One region of the Ahrensia sp. 13_GOM-1096m genome, then DNA from elsewhere that is predicted to be linked to it. Evidence: riboswitches for the same ligand, from Rfam matches in the RefSeq annotation. Region 1 holds a riboswitch; each other region holds the start of a gene.
What was found. A riboswitch is a leader RNA that binds a small molecule or an ion and turns the genes downstream of it on or off. The one in region 1 is predicted to bind cobalamin.

Region 1 (5,186 bases):
GTTTTCACATCCGGTAAAGATGGTTCTTTTTCTGGTGGTGCGGATATCACGCTGCTCAAACAGATGTTTGACACGATACAAGAAGCTAAAGCGAGCGGCGACAATGAAGCTGGCACGCAAAAGCTGTTTGACCGTGCAGGCGAGATGAGCCGTATCTTCCGTAAGTTGGAGACAAGCGGCAAACCTTGGGTTTCAGCCATAAACGGCGTTTGCATGGGCGGCGCGTTAGAGCTTTCTCTTGCGTGTCACGGCCGTGTTGCATCCGACTCACCAAAAGTGAAACTGGCATTGCCGGAAGTTAAAATTGGCATTTTCCCAGGTGCTGGCGGCACACAGCGCGTTCCTCGCTTGGTCAACGCTCAAGACGCGCTTCAAATGATGACAACAGGCCAAAACCTGAAACCATCACGTGCCAAAGCAATGGGCCTTGTGCACCAAGTTGTTCCTGCAAGCGACCTGATCTCTGCTGCAAAACAGATGATTATTGATGGTTTGAAACCGGTTCAGCCATGGGATGAAAAAGGCTTTAGATTGCCAGGCGGTCAAATCTACTCACCTGCTGGCGCTCAACTTTGGCCTGCCGCATCGGCTATCCTTCGCCGCGAAACTCACATGAACTATCCGGGCGCTCAAGCGATCCTGAAATGTGTTTATGAAGGCCTGCTTGTGCCGTTCGATCTAGCGCTTAAAATTGAGCAGCGTTACTTCACACAAGTCTTGCAAACGACAGAAGCTGGCATGATGATCCGCTCGCTGTTTGTTTCTATGCAAGAGCTTAACAAAGGCGCCCGCCGCCCTGAAGGTGTACCGGATACGAAGTTCAAGAAAATTGGTATTCTTGGTGCAGGCTTTATGGGTGCTGGCATTGCATATGTAACGGCGAAAGCAGGCATTCCTGTTGTGCTTCTTGACCGCAACATGGAAGCTGCAGAAAAAGGCAAAGCGCATTCTGAAGACTTGATCACCAAAGCCATGCAAAAAGGCCGTGCGACACAGGAGCAAAAAGATCAGCTCCTCTCGCTTATCACGCCAACGGCAGATTATGCGGACTTTGATGGTTGTGACCTTGTCGTCGAAGCGGTGTTTGAAGATTCTGCCGTGAAAAAAGCTGCGACAGAAGCTGCCGAAGACACCATGAAAGCGACAGCAATCTTTGCGTCAAACACATCGACTATTCCGATTACTGATCTGGCGAAAAATTCAAAACGCGCCAAGAATTTTATCGGCATTCACTTTTTCTCACCTGTCGACAAGATGATGCTTGTTGAAATCATTATGGGTAAGAAAACAGGTGATAAAGCGCTGGCTGTTGCGATGGATTTCGTTCGCGCAATCAAGAAAACGCCAATCGTTGTCAACGATACACGCGGTTTCTACGTCAATCGCTGTGTGCTGAAATACATGTCTGAAGCTTACAATATGCTTGCCGAAGGCGTTCCACCAGCAATGATTGAAAATGCTGCTAAATTGGCTGGCATGCCAATTGGCCCGCTGGCGCTAAACGATGAAACAGCGATTGATCTTAGCCAAAAGATCCTTAACCAAACCGTTAAAGATCTCGGTGAAAGCGTGGTTGATCCGCGCCATATCGAGCTTGTGAACACGATGGTTGATACACATGGTCGTCATGGGCGCAAAAACGGCAAAGGGTTCTACGACTACCCTGACAAGCCAGCTAAAAAGCATCTGTGGCCTGAACTCAAAACGCTTTATCCGCAGCAAAATGCCGATGACATTGACTTTGAAGAGCTAAAACAGCGCTTCCTCGTTGTTATCGCATTGGAAGCAGCACGCGTCATGGGTGAAGGCATTGTCACCGACCCGCGTGAAGCCGATGTTGGCTCGATCCTAGCCTTTGGTTTTGCACCATATACCGGCGGCACACTGTCTTACATTGACGGCATGGGCGTTGAGGAATTTGTTGCATTGTCTAAAAAGCTGCAAAAGAAATATGGACCGCAGTTCAAAGCACCCAAATTGCTGACCGATATGGCAAAAGCTGGCGAGACATTCTATTCGCGGTTTGACCCCTATGCGAAAAAAACTGATCAAGCTGCTTGATTAGTAATACTTTCAATCAAAGCCCCGTAAGCTCTTCGCTTTCGGGGCTTTTTTGTGCCTGACATATTTAGCGAAGGAATGTCTCAGACGGACAATTGTCAAAAGTATAATATGCGAATAATGTCCTGATATCGGGTTCTCGAACGGCAAAGCCTAAGGGGATTAAAAGGGAATACGGTAGGGACAACCCAATGCGGGCCTGATCCGTAACTGCCCTCGCAACTGTAAGCGCTGAGCTTGCTGCCACTATGCCACTAAGCGAAAGCTTGGGAAGGCGGCAACAAGCAGTGAAGCGTGAGTCAGGAGACCTGCCCGATATAGTGAAACTAACTCGCACGATGGGTGCAGAAGGATATAAAATGCATATTGAACCTGGTGTCGTTGACGCGGCAAAAATGACTCTTGCTTACGCGACAGCTGCGACTGCTGCTGGTGTTGGCCTTAAATTCGCATGGGATGCGATCAAAAATGATGGTGGTGTAACCGGCCTCGTTTTTCGCTCTGTTGTTGCAACGCTTGCAGTGTTTATCTTCTTTGAAGTGCTTCCACATTTTGCGGTTGGCGTTTCAGAAGTACACTTCATTCTTGGCTCAACAATATTGCTCATGCTTGGTGCTGGCCCTGCTGCCATCGGTCTTGCCCTTGGTCTTTTGGTTCAAGGGATGTTGTTCGCGCCAAGCGATTTGCCAATGTATGCCGTCAACCTGACAACATTACTCGTACCATTGTTTGCGATTAGCGCTCTTGCGAAGAAAATCATTGCGCCAAAAACAGCCTATGTGGACATTACCTATAAACAGGCTTTTGCGCTTTCTACTGCCTATCAGGCGGGTATCGTAGCCTGGGTCGCGTTCTGGGCAATTTACGGCCAAGGCTTCGGCGTTATTTCTTCGGTTGCTTCATTCGGCGCAGCGTACATGCTGGTTGTTGTTATTGAACCGTTCGTTGATCTGGCCGTATTGGCTGCAGCAAAATCGCTCAAAGGAAAAGACGCAACGCCATTCCTGACAAAGCGTTTAGGCCAAGCGGCTTAAACTGCACTTTTCTTAAAACAAAACCCCGGAAACCATTTAGGCTTCCGGGGTTTTTATTTGTCTTCAATTCTTAAGAATTAAGCAACTTTGCTTTTGCGTTTCTCGCCGCGTGCCCAACGTGAAGGACCGCCATTTGGATCAGCAGCCTTGAAGCGTTTACCTTGGCTTACGCGCTTTTTGCTTTTTGCTTTAGGTTGAGCGTCACCGCCACCCTGCTCACCGCTTTTACCTGGCGCACCAATGTCAGCAACGCTGCGACGGCCGCGATGACCTTGAGCGCCACCAGAGCGTTTGCGACCCTGACCGCTTGGCGCTCCGCCACGTCCTTTTTTCTCAGGCTTAAAGCCAGCAGGTGGAGCCTCACCGCTTGCAATCGTAATTTTCATGCCCATCAGCTTTTCAATGGCTTGAAGCAGATGAATCTCATCAGGTGCACACAATGCAACAGCCTGACCTTCCGCGCCAGCACGTGCTGTACGGCCGATCCGGTGCACATAAGCTTCTGCAACTTCCGGTAAGTCATAGTTAAAGACGTGGGAAACACCAGAAATATCGATACCGCGTGCTGCAACATCCGTCGCAACCAAAACTTGGGCTTTGCCAGATTTGAAATCTTTGATTGCTCGTTCGCGCTGATTTTGGCTTTTGTTGCCGTGAATTGATTCAGCAGCAAAACCACGTTCAACCAAATGACGCTTTAGCTTTTCAGCGCCGTGTTTTGTGCGTGAGAAGACAAGCGACAAGCCCTCGCCTTTCGCTGTTAGCAAATCTTTTAGCAAGTCAGCCTTAGAGCGTCCTGAAATATGATGCACAGATTGCGTGATCTTATCAGCAGCTTTACCTGGAGGTGAAACCTGTACTCGAACCGGCTCATTCAAATATGCGCCAGCCAGATCATTGATCTGTTTAGGCATCGTTGCAGAGAACAAAAGCGTTGTGCGTGGCACAGCAAGCATTTTTGCAATTCTTTTGAGCGGCACAATAAAGCCCAGATCAAGCATTTGATCGGCTTCATCGAGGACGAGATATTTAACTTGGTTCAGACTAACCGCTTTACGCTCGATCAAATCCAGCAAGCGACCCGGTGTTGCAACAAGAATATCGCAGCCAGGTGTAAGGTTACGCGCCTGAATGTTGATTGACGCACCGCCAACAACAACTTGCACACGTAGATGCGAGTGACGCACATATGAACGCAAATTGGCGTTGATTTGGTTTGCGAGTTCGCGTGTAGGCGCAAGAATGAGCGCACGGCATGTTTTTGGCTCAGGCTTTTTGCCGACCGAGATCAAGTTTTCAATAAGAGGCAGGCCAAAAGCTGCTGTCTTGCCAGTACCTGTTTGTGCCAAGCCCATGATGTCATGGCCCTTCAGGATGAGCGGAATACACTGCTCCTGAATTGGCGTTGGTGTTTCATAACCAAGCTGGCTTAGTGTTTTTGTAATCGACTCTGAAAGACCTAAGTCTGCAAAAGTCGTTGCGTGTTCGTTTGTCAAAATGACATACCTTTCAAATCGGCGCGCAAATGCGGCCGAATACAATTAGAAAGCATCAACACCAATGAGTGCTCATACAGTCTCTTGCGGTTGCGGGATGAAGCTCACAAACGGACCGGATGTCCATTTGCCGTTTACCCGACAGAACCCCGCGTGAAATGGGAACTTGGTTTTTAATATGCCGGTCTAATTAGATCCGGTGTTAAATTGGCTCGAACAATAAATAAGTTGTTTCGATTAGCTTTTGTTTGAAAAGCGTTGCTCACGCGGCAACTACCAATAATCGCTATATCGGTTGCCAGCTGCAGAATGTCAAGCTGGATGATTGCATGGCAGCTAGATCACAATTTCATGGGTCAGTTGCAAACCACTTGAAACCGCTAACATTATATGGCTAATCTTGGGTCTATATCGTGTAACGGAATAGGTATATCTCAAGTATTTCACGAGTGTGAAACACGTATAACTCCCTTCCTATACATCGATTAAGGCGGCATATTTGCCGCAAACCTGTTTGCGAAAAGTTGAAGAGGATTTCTGATGGCAAGCGGCACAGTAAAATGGTTCAACACCACAAAGGGTTACGGCTTCATCG
Region 2 (5,186 bases), 320 kb from region 1:
GTGCTGCGCGCACCCATAGCCAGAAGCCGCACGTTGCAAGTACAACTGCCGGATAAACCAGCTGAGACCATTGTGCGAGACCAAGGCCGCCTAACATCCAGAAAACTACAGTATGCGTCGCGCGTGGGTCGCCAAGGAAGATAAGAACATTGGCAAGAGCCATAACGATGAATGAGACTGCAACGCCTGTTAACACCAAGCGGTCTGCCGTTGATGCGTCTGCTACACGTGCCACGCCAAGAACAATCGCCGTTGCAGCAAGAGAACCGGCAAACGCCAATAATGGCACGGTGAGCAAACCCAAAAACAACCCCGTATGCAGAAGCGCCAAAATAGCGCCGAAAGCACCGCCCGATGAAATGCCAAGCAAGTGAGGATCGGCCAAAGGATTGCGTGTGACCGCTTGGAGACTGGCGCCGACCAAGGCCAGCCCTGCGCCAACCATTGCAGCTAACAATGCTCGCGGAAAACGAATATCCCAAACAATCGCTTCACGGCCTGCTGACCATGTTACGTTTATCAAACCAGGATAGAGTTTGTTGGCCAGCACACCCCAAACAGTTGATGATGCGATAGAAACGGCACCAACGTTGATTGCAAATGTTACCGAAATCAGCAACACGATAAAACCTGCGATCCAGACCACAGGCAATGCATGTAGAGATTTTATACTGCTTGCTTGGCTCATGGCCTAATTATTCCCAAAAGCAGAAGCGAGCTTTTTAATTGCTTTAATGTTGCGAGGCCCCGGCGTTGCCTCAATATATTCCAGAACAATGAAGCGGTCGTTTTTCACAGCATCAAGATTGGCAAAGGCTGGATTTGACATCATGAATTCGCGCTTTTGTTTGGCTGTTACATCGCCATAATTCACGATCACTATTATTTCTGGGTTTCGTTCAACAACAGCTTCCCAGCCTATCGTTGTCCAACTTTTTTCAAGGTCTTCAAGAATATTGACCCCGCCGGCTGCTTCTATCATTGCCGTTGGTATGGCGTATCGGCCCGCTGTAAACGGCGTACTTTCTCCGCTGTCATATACAAATACGCGCGGTGGTGTGGCACCCTGTTTCAAGGTTTTGGTAATTGCCTCAAGTTCAGATTTATAGCCGTCCACAAGCTCTTGTGTGCGCTCTTCTACCTCGAAAATTTTACCGAGATTGAGCAAGTCATTATACATGTCATCCATAGATACTTTCGGTTTTTCACCGATATGAATGCAGCTCTCTGTCAACTCGTAGACCTTGATGCCGAATGGCTCCAGCGTGTCTGGCGTCACTTCACCGCCAACCTTCATGCCGTAGTTCCAACCAGCGAAAAGGAAGTCCGCTTCAGCGCCTATAAGGACTTCTTTTGTTGGATATTTCTTTGCAAGCTCGGGCAATTCTTTAACGCCAGCCCGCATTTCTTCATCCAACTTTGTCCAGCCGGAAATACCTGAATAACCGACCATACGATCTGCAAGGCCCAGCACCAACATCATTTCGGTCAAATTGACATCATGTGAAACTGCGCGCTTTGGTGCCGCATCAAAAGTAACCGTGCGGTTACAACTTTGAACGGTCGTTTCGGCGATTGCGGCCGCTGAAGTGAATGCCAATACGGCAAGGCTGAGTACAGTTTTATTCATGTCAGGTTCTTCCCATCAATGTGTAAGTAAAATGAAGACGATCGGTAGGCATGAGCTTTTCGGATTGTGCAGAAACATTAAATGCATAGGAAACCGATTGATTGGTCAGCACCGTTTGAGGCGGCCCGAATGCAAGTACAGAACCTTGCTTTAGAAGCAAAATCTCGTCGCAGACACCTGCCGCCATGTTCAAATCATGTAAGCTGGTAACAATGGTCATATCCAGATCGCGAATGAGCTCTATGATTTCTAACTGATGCCTAATGTCGAGGTGATTGGTAGGCTCATCAAGGATAAGCAGGCTTGGCTCTTGCGCGAGCGCTCTGGCCACCATTGCGCGTTGACGTTCACCGCCTGACAAAGTGCCAAAGCGACGACTTGCGAACTCCGAAAGTTCAAGTTTACGCAGTGCTGAATCTATAATGGTAGAGTCATTTTCGCTCTTCGTTGATAATACGCTGCGATATGGCGTGCGCCCCAATTCAACGATCTCTTTTACCGTCAGCGCAAAGTCTGTCGGCTGCTCTTGCAAAACGGCCGCAACATTTTGAGCAACCAGCCTTGGTGACAATGACCAGATGTCACGCCCATCAATCTCGATAGACCCTTGCGACGGTTTTAGGTAGCGATACAGCAAGCGCAGAAATGTGGACTTACCTGCGCCATTAGCGCCAACAACACCCATGACGCGCCCAGCATTCAAGCTTAAAGAGAGCGGCTTTAAAATTGGGTCGCCGCTGCGTGTATTCCAGCACGCATTCATTACGTTCAGCTTTGCTGCGCTCATTGTAAAACCTGTTCCATCTCTTCATTCGCAATCATGGCCGCTGGCACACGCGCCAGTGTAGAATGGCGCAATTTGCCGGGCCTATCGGTAGAAGAACACCATCCATCTTGTAGATGTGCGTATTGATTTGCGAATGCGATAAGGTCGTCGATATCTTCATTGGGATCTATATCGCCAAAAAGATAAGTCGCTTTTTTCGAACCGTGATAGGCGACCGTGCATGGGCGGCTACAACCCGCCATACAGGCAACACCTGAAACAGAAAAATCCTCACATACAGCATCGCCTGCAGCGTCAATAGCTTTACGCAATTGCTCAATTAGCTCGTAGCCCGGCCGGCAATCTGTATTTTTATGTCTACATGAGACACAAACGGTAATGCGATGATTTGATTTTTTTGAATGGGCCATGATGCCCTCCGCAATGAGCAGGAGGCGCGCAAGTAATCACTGACGATGATCCGGTGAACCGGCTATACATGTCCATGCTCCTTGCTGGGACACCCCGCCCAGGTTGAATTGATCTGACATGGCAGGTCTCCTGACTTGCGGGTCTCAGCTCCCTCGAACCTTCCCGAAACATTTGTTTCAGTGGTCAAACTCAAGGTTACTCACCGCTCACAGTTGCGGGGGCAGTCATGGATTTAGCGCCTGTTGGCTACACCTCACCATGTTCCCTTTTAATCTGCTCCCCGTTTAAGGGTACGCAGAACCATATAAAGAGTTCTGTCAGAATATCCGTTTGGCGACAAGTGATTTTTAAGCAGATGTCGCTTTGTTTGCGATTATGCGAAGAACTGAAACCAGACGAGCAAAACCAATGTGCCCCACACGATCATATTAACAATTGATCTCAACATACCGCCGTCTTCTTCGACAGTCATACCAATCTTACGTCGCACGAGATCGCCTGGGTACAGAAAGGCATTAAGTAGCATTTGGCCTAATTGTGTCATCGCAGTTCCACCTATTGGTTTTCACGAACTTCATGAAGATTTTCATAGTCATAGCTTGCAGCGAGCTTAAAAGCAATATATTATATACTTCTTTATAGGATGTCATTATGCGACTGAATGTTCAAACCGATTACGCCTTGCGGCAGCTGATGTATCTTGCCGTTAATAATGATCGGCTTTGCACCATCCGCGAGATTGCCGATTATTTTGAAATATCCAACAATCACATGATCAAAGTTGCCTATCTGACCGGCAAAGCTGGCTTTGTGCATAGTGTGCGCGGACGCTCAGGCGGCCTAAAGCTAAAACTACCCGCCGAGCAAATTATCATCGGTAATGTCGTGCGCAGTATTGAAGCAGATTTCGCCGTCGCTGAATGCCACCAAGGCGGCAAATGCAACAAATGCGTTATTACGCCCTCCTGCAAATTAAAGAACGTTCTCAACAATGCGGTACTAGCTTTTCTAGCTGTGCTTGATGACTACAACATTGCAGACCTCGTCGAAGGCAATGATGATTTAAAGCAACTACTTTTTCAGGAGATTGCCTGATGCAAACTTATGTTCACAAAACGGCAGCAGAGCGGCGTGCAGAGATTCAGGCCCGCGCTAGCTCTTTGGGCATCGATGAGGATTATATTTCACTGCTTGTGGAGAGCTTTTATAATCGCATTCGCAAAGACGAAATATTGGGACCTATATTTGCCGCCGAGATCACAGGTGATTGGGGCCCACACCTAACAAAGATGAAGCAATTCTGGTCATCCGTTGCACTAAATTCCGGAAGCTATTCCGGCAGGCCCGTTCCGGCGCATCAAAAATTAAGCGGCATATCACCGGAACATTTTGACAGATGGCTCATGCTTTTTCGCAGCACCTTGGAAGAGACAGCACCATCACAGGAGGCAATCGGCTATTTCATGGAGCGTGCAGAACGCATTGCAGAAAGTCTCAAGCTCGCTATGTTTGGGCACCTTGAGATCCCCACGCGAAACACATGATGTAACTTTCTTCTCTATGCTGGTTTTACAGCCCGCAACGAATACCTATATGCCACCCTACTAAAACAAACAGCTTGCGCATAGTCTGGCATTTCACAGCACAACAGACCTTACTGTGGGCGGTCTCTACTCATAAGGATAATTCGATGTTGAAGAAATTAGGAGCTGCGGCAGCGATTGCCGTTTTAATGGCAACGTCCGCCTTTGCTGATGACGCTAAAACACTACGCGTTGGCATGTCCGGCGGCTATTTTCCCTTTACCTTTGTTCAAAAGGGTGAGCTTCAAGGTTTTGAAGTCGACGTGATGAACGCCGTTGGCAAAGAAGCCGGATTAGAAATCGCGTTTGAAACAATGTCATTTTCCGGTCTTATTGGTGCGCTTGATGTTGGCCGGATTGATACAATCGCCAACCAGATTACCATTACGCCAGAGCGCGAAGCCAAGTTTGAATTCAGCCAAGCTTATGTAATTGATGGCGCACAAGTTGTCGTCAAGCGCGGCAATGATGTGATCAATGGTGTCGAAGATTTGCGCGGTAAATCCGTCGCGGTAAATCTTGGTTCGAACTTTGAAGAGCTGCTCAAAGAACTGCCCTATGCAGACGAAATCAATATTCGCACCTATGAATCCAACATTGCTCAAGACGTAGCGCTTGGCCGTGTTGATGCCTTCGTCATGGACCGTGTCTCATCCGCACAGCTTATCAAAGAAAGCCCTTTGCCTTTGGCCCTATCCGGCAAGCCATTTTCTGAATTGCGCAACGCCCTTCCCTTTGCCAAAACAGAACAGGGCAAAGCACTTCACGATAAGGT
Region 3 (5,186 bases), on a different contig from region 1:
ACAAAGCGCATGAATGGGTGCCGTTTGCCCCGATTGTAACAAGGCACGATAGAAGATAATTGCAGCAGTCGGTTGATCTTGCTTGCTTGTATAAAGCGCGCCAAATAGACCCGCTTTGAGCAATGGACGCGCTTCTTCATCAATCGGCTGACCATCCACGATTGAATGGCAAGCACCTAAAAAGCTTTGCGCATTCGATGCCCCGCCCTGCACAAGAAACTGCCACAGCGCCCAATAATCGGAAACGGAAATAGTCGACAAATCAGCAAGTTCAGCATCTGGCTTATCATCGCCGGGCAATAGAGCGATGCGAACGCCATGTTGCTGCGCCGCCATCATCAGCGCTTCAACACCATAATTCCAATAGGTTTTCCCGCCAAGAAGACGCGCAACGATAAGCTTTGCTTTATTGCCCGTTCGCTCCATCCATGCATCAATCGACATTGGATGCTTGAGTTGAAGCATATTGGCTAATCGAAGATTATCGCACGCGGTCGCATCTGCAGCTTCCGCAAGGCTCGCAAGCTCGGTATCAGCAGAAGATAAAAAGCAAATATCTGCGGGCGATTGACCAAGATCAATCGCATCCCCATCGCCATCCGTTAGCGAGCCTTTTTGCGCCAGCAATAAATGCATGTTGGATTAAACCGCAGCTTTGATTTCGGCAGCAATTGCGGCCTGATCCAGATCGTGCAAACCAATCACCACCAAACGTGATGAAGGCGTTTCGCCTGCCTGCCAAGCACGATCAAAATAAGTCTCAATACGCTGCCCAACAGCTTGAACAACCAAACGCATCGGCTTGCCCGGAACAGCACAGAAACCTTTCAATCGAAGCACATCATGAGCCGCAATGATTGTTTTAAGCCCAGCAATAAACTTTTCCGTATCGGCAATTTCGCCTGTCTCAACAACAAAGCTTTCAAACTCATCATGGTCGTGCTCATGACCATCAGCATGGTGAATTTCATGATGAGACTTACGGTTTTCAATCTCGCCTTCTGTCGCCGAACCAAGTCCAAGCAGCACTTCGATTGGCAGTTCGCCATGTTTAGCAGACACGATTTTGAGCGCGCGATCTGTTTGGCTTTGAACAATGGCCTTCACAGCCTCAAGACGGTCAGCATCAATCAAGTCTGATTTATTCAACACGATCATGTCTGCTGCACGAATTTGGTCTTCGAACAATTCTTCAAGCGGGCTTTCATGATCTAGCTCTTCGTCAGCGGCACGTTGTGCATCCAACTTATCATGGTCATGCGCAAAACGCCCTTCAGATACAGCAGCAGCATCAATCACGGTGATAACACCATCGACGGTGACCTGCGTTTTGATTTCAGGCCAGTTAAAGGCTGCTACAAGCGGCTGTGGCAGCGCCAGACCAGACGTTTCAATGATAATGTGATCAGGGCGGTTTTCGCGTTCCAACAATTTTTCCATTGTTGGAATAAAATCGTCCGCAACGGTACAGCAGATACAACCATTGTTAAGCTCAACAATGTCATCTTCGGTGCATGTATCGATGCCGCAGCCTTTCAGCACATCGCCGTCAACGCCAAGATCACCAAATTCATTGATAATCAGCGCAATGCGCTTGCCATTAGCGTTTTGCAGCAGATTGCGGATCATTGTTGTTTTGCCTGCGCCCAAAAAGCCAGTAATCACGGTGGCAGGAATTTTTGCGTTCAACATAGTTTAGCCCTTCATTTTCAGCGGTAATCCCGCTGCGATAAAATAAACTTCATCCGCCATAGCGGCTATTTCTTGGTGTAGTCGTCCAGCGTGATCGCGAAACGCGCGCGCCATGTCGTTTTCAGGCACAATGCCCAGCCCAACCTCATTGCTGACCAGCACGACCGGCGCTTTCATGTCGCTCAATGCTGAGCGCAATTTTTGCGAACGCGCCGCAACATCGGCTTGTCCCATCATAAGGTTGGTCACCCATAAGGTGAGGCAATCCACAAGAATGATATGACTTTCACCATCCGCCTCTAGCAGTGCAGATTCCAGATCATCAGGTGCTTCAATGTTGGTCCAGCCAGTGGTTCGCCGCTCTTTGTGCATATCAATGCGCGCACGCATTTCATCGTCCCAGATTTGCGCCGTCGCAATATAATGAGGTGAAAGACCACTCTTTAAGACGAGATTTTCGGCAAATGTCGATTTACCCGAGCGCGCACCGCCCAAAACAAGCGTTACTCGGCCCTTTGTCTCAAAATTAGAAGCTGCGCTCATGTCCGGTTCATCTCATTGCGTTTCATAGCAAGCGCATTGAACGAACCTAAAGGTGAAGACTGCCAGCACAAACCAACTGCCTACACATCTGGCCCGACACAGGACGCCCGCCCTATCAGATCAATCGCAAAGGCAGGTCTCCTGGCTCATGGTTTATCCGGCACATCTACCTTCCCGGGCTATCCCAGTGGTGTCTCATAAAGACGCGGTGTGCTTACCATTCTACAGTCGCGGGGTCGGCAGTGATAAAGGCGCCCGATTTGGGTTCGCCTGTCACATTCCCTTTTCATCCAAAAATGCATAAGCATTTTTAGAACCATTGCACGCCAACATTAGGTCTTTGTTGCAAGCAACGTCAATCAAATTGAAGAGGCTAAGGCAGTTTTCTGTTCATAGCGTTTGGCAACAGCCAGCATCGCATCAATATCCAGTAATTGTTCCAAGCGTTCTGCAAGATCATCAAGCGTCGCTTCAACACGGTCCAAATGGTTGCCGCCAGCCGAAGCAATACCGAAGCTCGCAAGCCAAGCACGCCGAAACGCACCATTATCAAAAAAACCATGAAGATAAGTACCCATGATCTTTCCGTCCGCACTCATAGCGCCATCGGCACGTCCGTCGATTATGCTTGTCGGGCGCTGACAATCTGCACCAGACGTTTCACCAATATGAATTTCATAACCCGTCAGTGGCACGTCAAAAACCGGACTATGTGCACTTACATTGCGCACATTCTTCTTTGGCAACATGATCGTTTCAATATCCAACAAGCCAAGCCCATCAATGGTGCAAGCAGCGCCCTCAATACCATTGGGATCAGCAATCTTCAGCCCGAGCATTTGATAGCCGCCGCAAATACCAACAATATGCCCGCCGCGCTTTGCGTGCGCATATAATTGAACATCCCATCCATTTGCGCGCAGACAAGCCAAATCAGCGATAGTTGATTTAGAACCGGGCAAGATAACGATTTGCGCGTCGGCAGGAATGGCCTCACCCTTGCGAATGAAATGAACATCCACATCATCCTCGGCAATCAGCGGATCAAAATCATCAAAGTTGGAAATACGGTCCGTGACCAGCACCGCAACTTGCAGCGCCTTGCCGGATGCCGCCCGCACCAATGTCTCCAGCGCCACAGAATCTTCCGCTGGCAGCTTTCCAGCCTCTGCAAGCCAGGGCACAACACCAAATCCGCGCCAACCTGTAAATTCAGTGATGGCCGTTAAACCATCATCAAACAGCGAAACATCGCCGCGAAACTTATTGATAAGAAAACCTGCGATCATAGCGCGGTCTTGATCTGGTAAAATTGTGTGTGTTCCCACGAGCGAAGCAATCACGCCGCCCCGATCAACATCGCCAACCAATATAACAGGTACATTTGCGCGCGTCGCAAACCCCATATTGGCAATGTCTCCAGCGCGTAAATTGATTTCGGCTGGTGAACCTGCACCTTCGACAACAACAATGTCTGCTTGTTGTTTGAGTGTCTCAAAACTATCCAGAACGGCGCCGAGTAATTTGGGCTTTAGTTTTTGATAATCCCGCCCCTTTGCGCTTCCAGTTACCTTACCGTGCACAACGACTTGACTGCCAACATCCGATTGCGGCTTTAACAATACGGGGTTCATGTGAATACTGGGCGCGACACCGCACGCCAGCGCTTGCAACCACTGCGCTCGCCCGATTTCACCGCCATCATCGGCAACAGCTGCATTGTTCGACATGTTTTGCGGCTTAAAGGGACGAACTTTCATGCCGCGATTTTTAAGCGCACGACAAAGGCCAGCAACCAATACGGTCTTGCCAACATCCGAGCCTGTACCCTGCAACATAATAGAAAGTGTCATGATAATCGCGTAGCTCAATTTATCATGAGCGAAAAGCGTAAATATATAACGCCCTAGAGATGACGCTGCGTCACGCAAATTTCGTGTAAGCCTCATTTAAAGTAAAAAACCGCATTGCAACTATGTGTTGCAATGCGGTTAGTACTCAAAACTTACCACAAATACGCTGTGGCGAAATTCTCTCCGGTACGCAGTACCTGATCCGGAGCAGGCTGTATTGAACGCCTTGCCTCACATCTATAAACACACATCGTTACCACGAAGTTATTGAGACCTTAACCAAGTCTAAATTTTGCACTTTTTATGACTTTTTTTGTTTACACTTGTTAACGATTTCCGCGTTCAAAGCCACATCATGCAATTCTTGCATTGATATTGACCGGCAAGTGCTGAATGCTCTTGAAGAATCAAAGGAGCTTCGATGATCACTTTCATGGCAGTGAAGCCAACATTGCGCAAAGGCTGTATTTTTATTGCCCTTACGTCACTTTTCGGATGCGTGAGCACAAGCCCAGCCGTTAAGACGAGCTTCTATACAGTTAACGGGCAAACAGGCGCACAAATCGACCGCGAGCTTCGCGTCAAAGGGCCCTTGAGCGGCCATGCGCTTGCCTCTGCTGCGATTAGTTTTGAGCCAGTTTCCGTCTTACAAGAAACCACAAAAGCTGGTTGCAGTTTCAAGACTGCAAAATTCCGCGTGAAGGCTGATATTACATTACCGCGCTGGGCAGACAGACGCGCATCGAAAGACCGTGACTTGCGCCGCGCTTGGGATGGGCTTTCAAAATATGCGAAACTTCACGAGCAGATGCACGTAAAGATTGCAGAGCAATTTGCCAAACAAATAGGTGAAAGCCTAATGGCGCTTCCAACGCATAAAACATGCGAAAAGCTTGATAAAGTGGCCGAAAAAACATTCAAACGCATATTGCGCAGCCATGACCGCGCTCAAAAACGATTCGATGCTATTGAGCAGAAACGACTAGCAGCCATATTTGAGGACGCTTAAGCCAAATTCAGCCTTTTCGTAGTCTTTTGTAATTTGCCCGAACGCGTTTAGCCATTGGCTCAATGCTCGCATCCGAAATATCTTGAAGT

Region 2: another riboswitch for cobalamin. It lies ahead of N530_RS0100455 (DUF1636 domain-containing protein); the one in region 1 lies ahead of N530_RS0101970 (energy-coupling factor ABC transporter permease).
Region 3: another riboswitch for cobalamin. It lies ahead of cobU (bifunctional adenosylcobinamide kinase/adenosylcobinamide-phosphate guanylyltransferase); the one in region 1 lies ahead of N530_RS0101970 (energy-coupling factor ABC transporter permease).

What each region holds. Positions count from the first base shown of each region.
Region 1 covers NZ_JIAX01000006.1:333,827-339,012, reverse strand. Annotated here, with positions in the region: gene N530_RS0101975 (3-hydroxyacyl-CoA dehydrogenase NAD-binding domain-containing protein) at 1-2,061, shown strand, start outside; cobalamin riboswitch at 2,178-2,392, shown strand; gene N530_RS0101970 (energy-coupling factor ABC transporter permease) at 2,421-3,095, shown strand; gene N530_RS0101965 (DEAD/DEAH box helicase) at 3,173-4,591, opposite strand; gene N530_RS0101960 (cold-shock protein) at 5,132-5,186, shown strand, end outside.
Region 2 covers NZ_JIAX01000006.1:18,446-23,631, reverse strand. Annotated here, with positions in the region: gene N530_RS0100470 (iron ABC transporter permease) at 1-688, opposite strand, end outside; gene N530_RS0100465 (ABC transporter substrate-binding protein) at 692-1,630, opposite strand; gene N530_RS0100460 (ABC transporter ATP-binding protein) at 1,632-2,417, opposite strand; gene N530_RS0100455 (DUF1636 domain-containing protein) at 2,414-2,827, opposite strand; cobalamin riboswitch at 2,930-3,148, opposite strand; gene N530_RS19155 (hypothetical protein) at 3,202-3,372, opposite strand; gene N530_RS0100445 (Rrf2 family transcriptional regulator) at 3,480-3,923, shown strand; gene N530_RS0100440 (group III truncated hemoglobin) at 3,923-4,372, shown strand; gene N530_RS0100435 (amino acid ABC transporter substrate-binding protein) at 4,519-5,186, shown strand, end outside.
Region 3 covers NZ_KK211156.1:174,315-179,500, reverse strand. Annotated here, with positions in the region: gene cobN (cobaltochelatase subunit CobN) at 1-636, opposite strand, end outside; gene cobW (cobalamin biosynthesis protein CobW) at 643-1,692, opposite strand; gene cobU (bifunctional adenosylcobinamide kinase/adenosylcobinamide-phosphate guanylyltransferase) at 1,696-2,235, opposite strand; cobalamin riboswitch at 2,349-2,571, opposite strand; gene N530_RS18315 (cobyric acid synthase) at 2,595-4,088, opposite strand; gene N530_RS0114615 (DUF922 domain-containing protein) at 4,510-5,097, shown strand; gene N530_RS0114610 (hypothetical protein) at 5,105-5,186, opposite strand, start outside.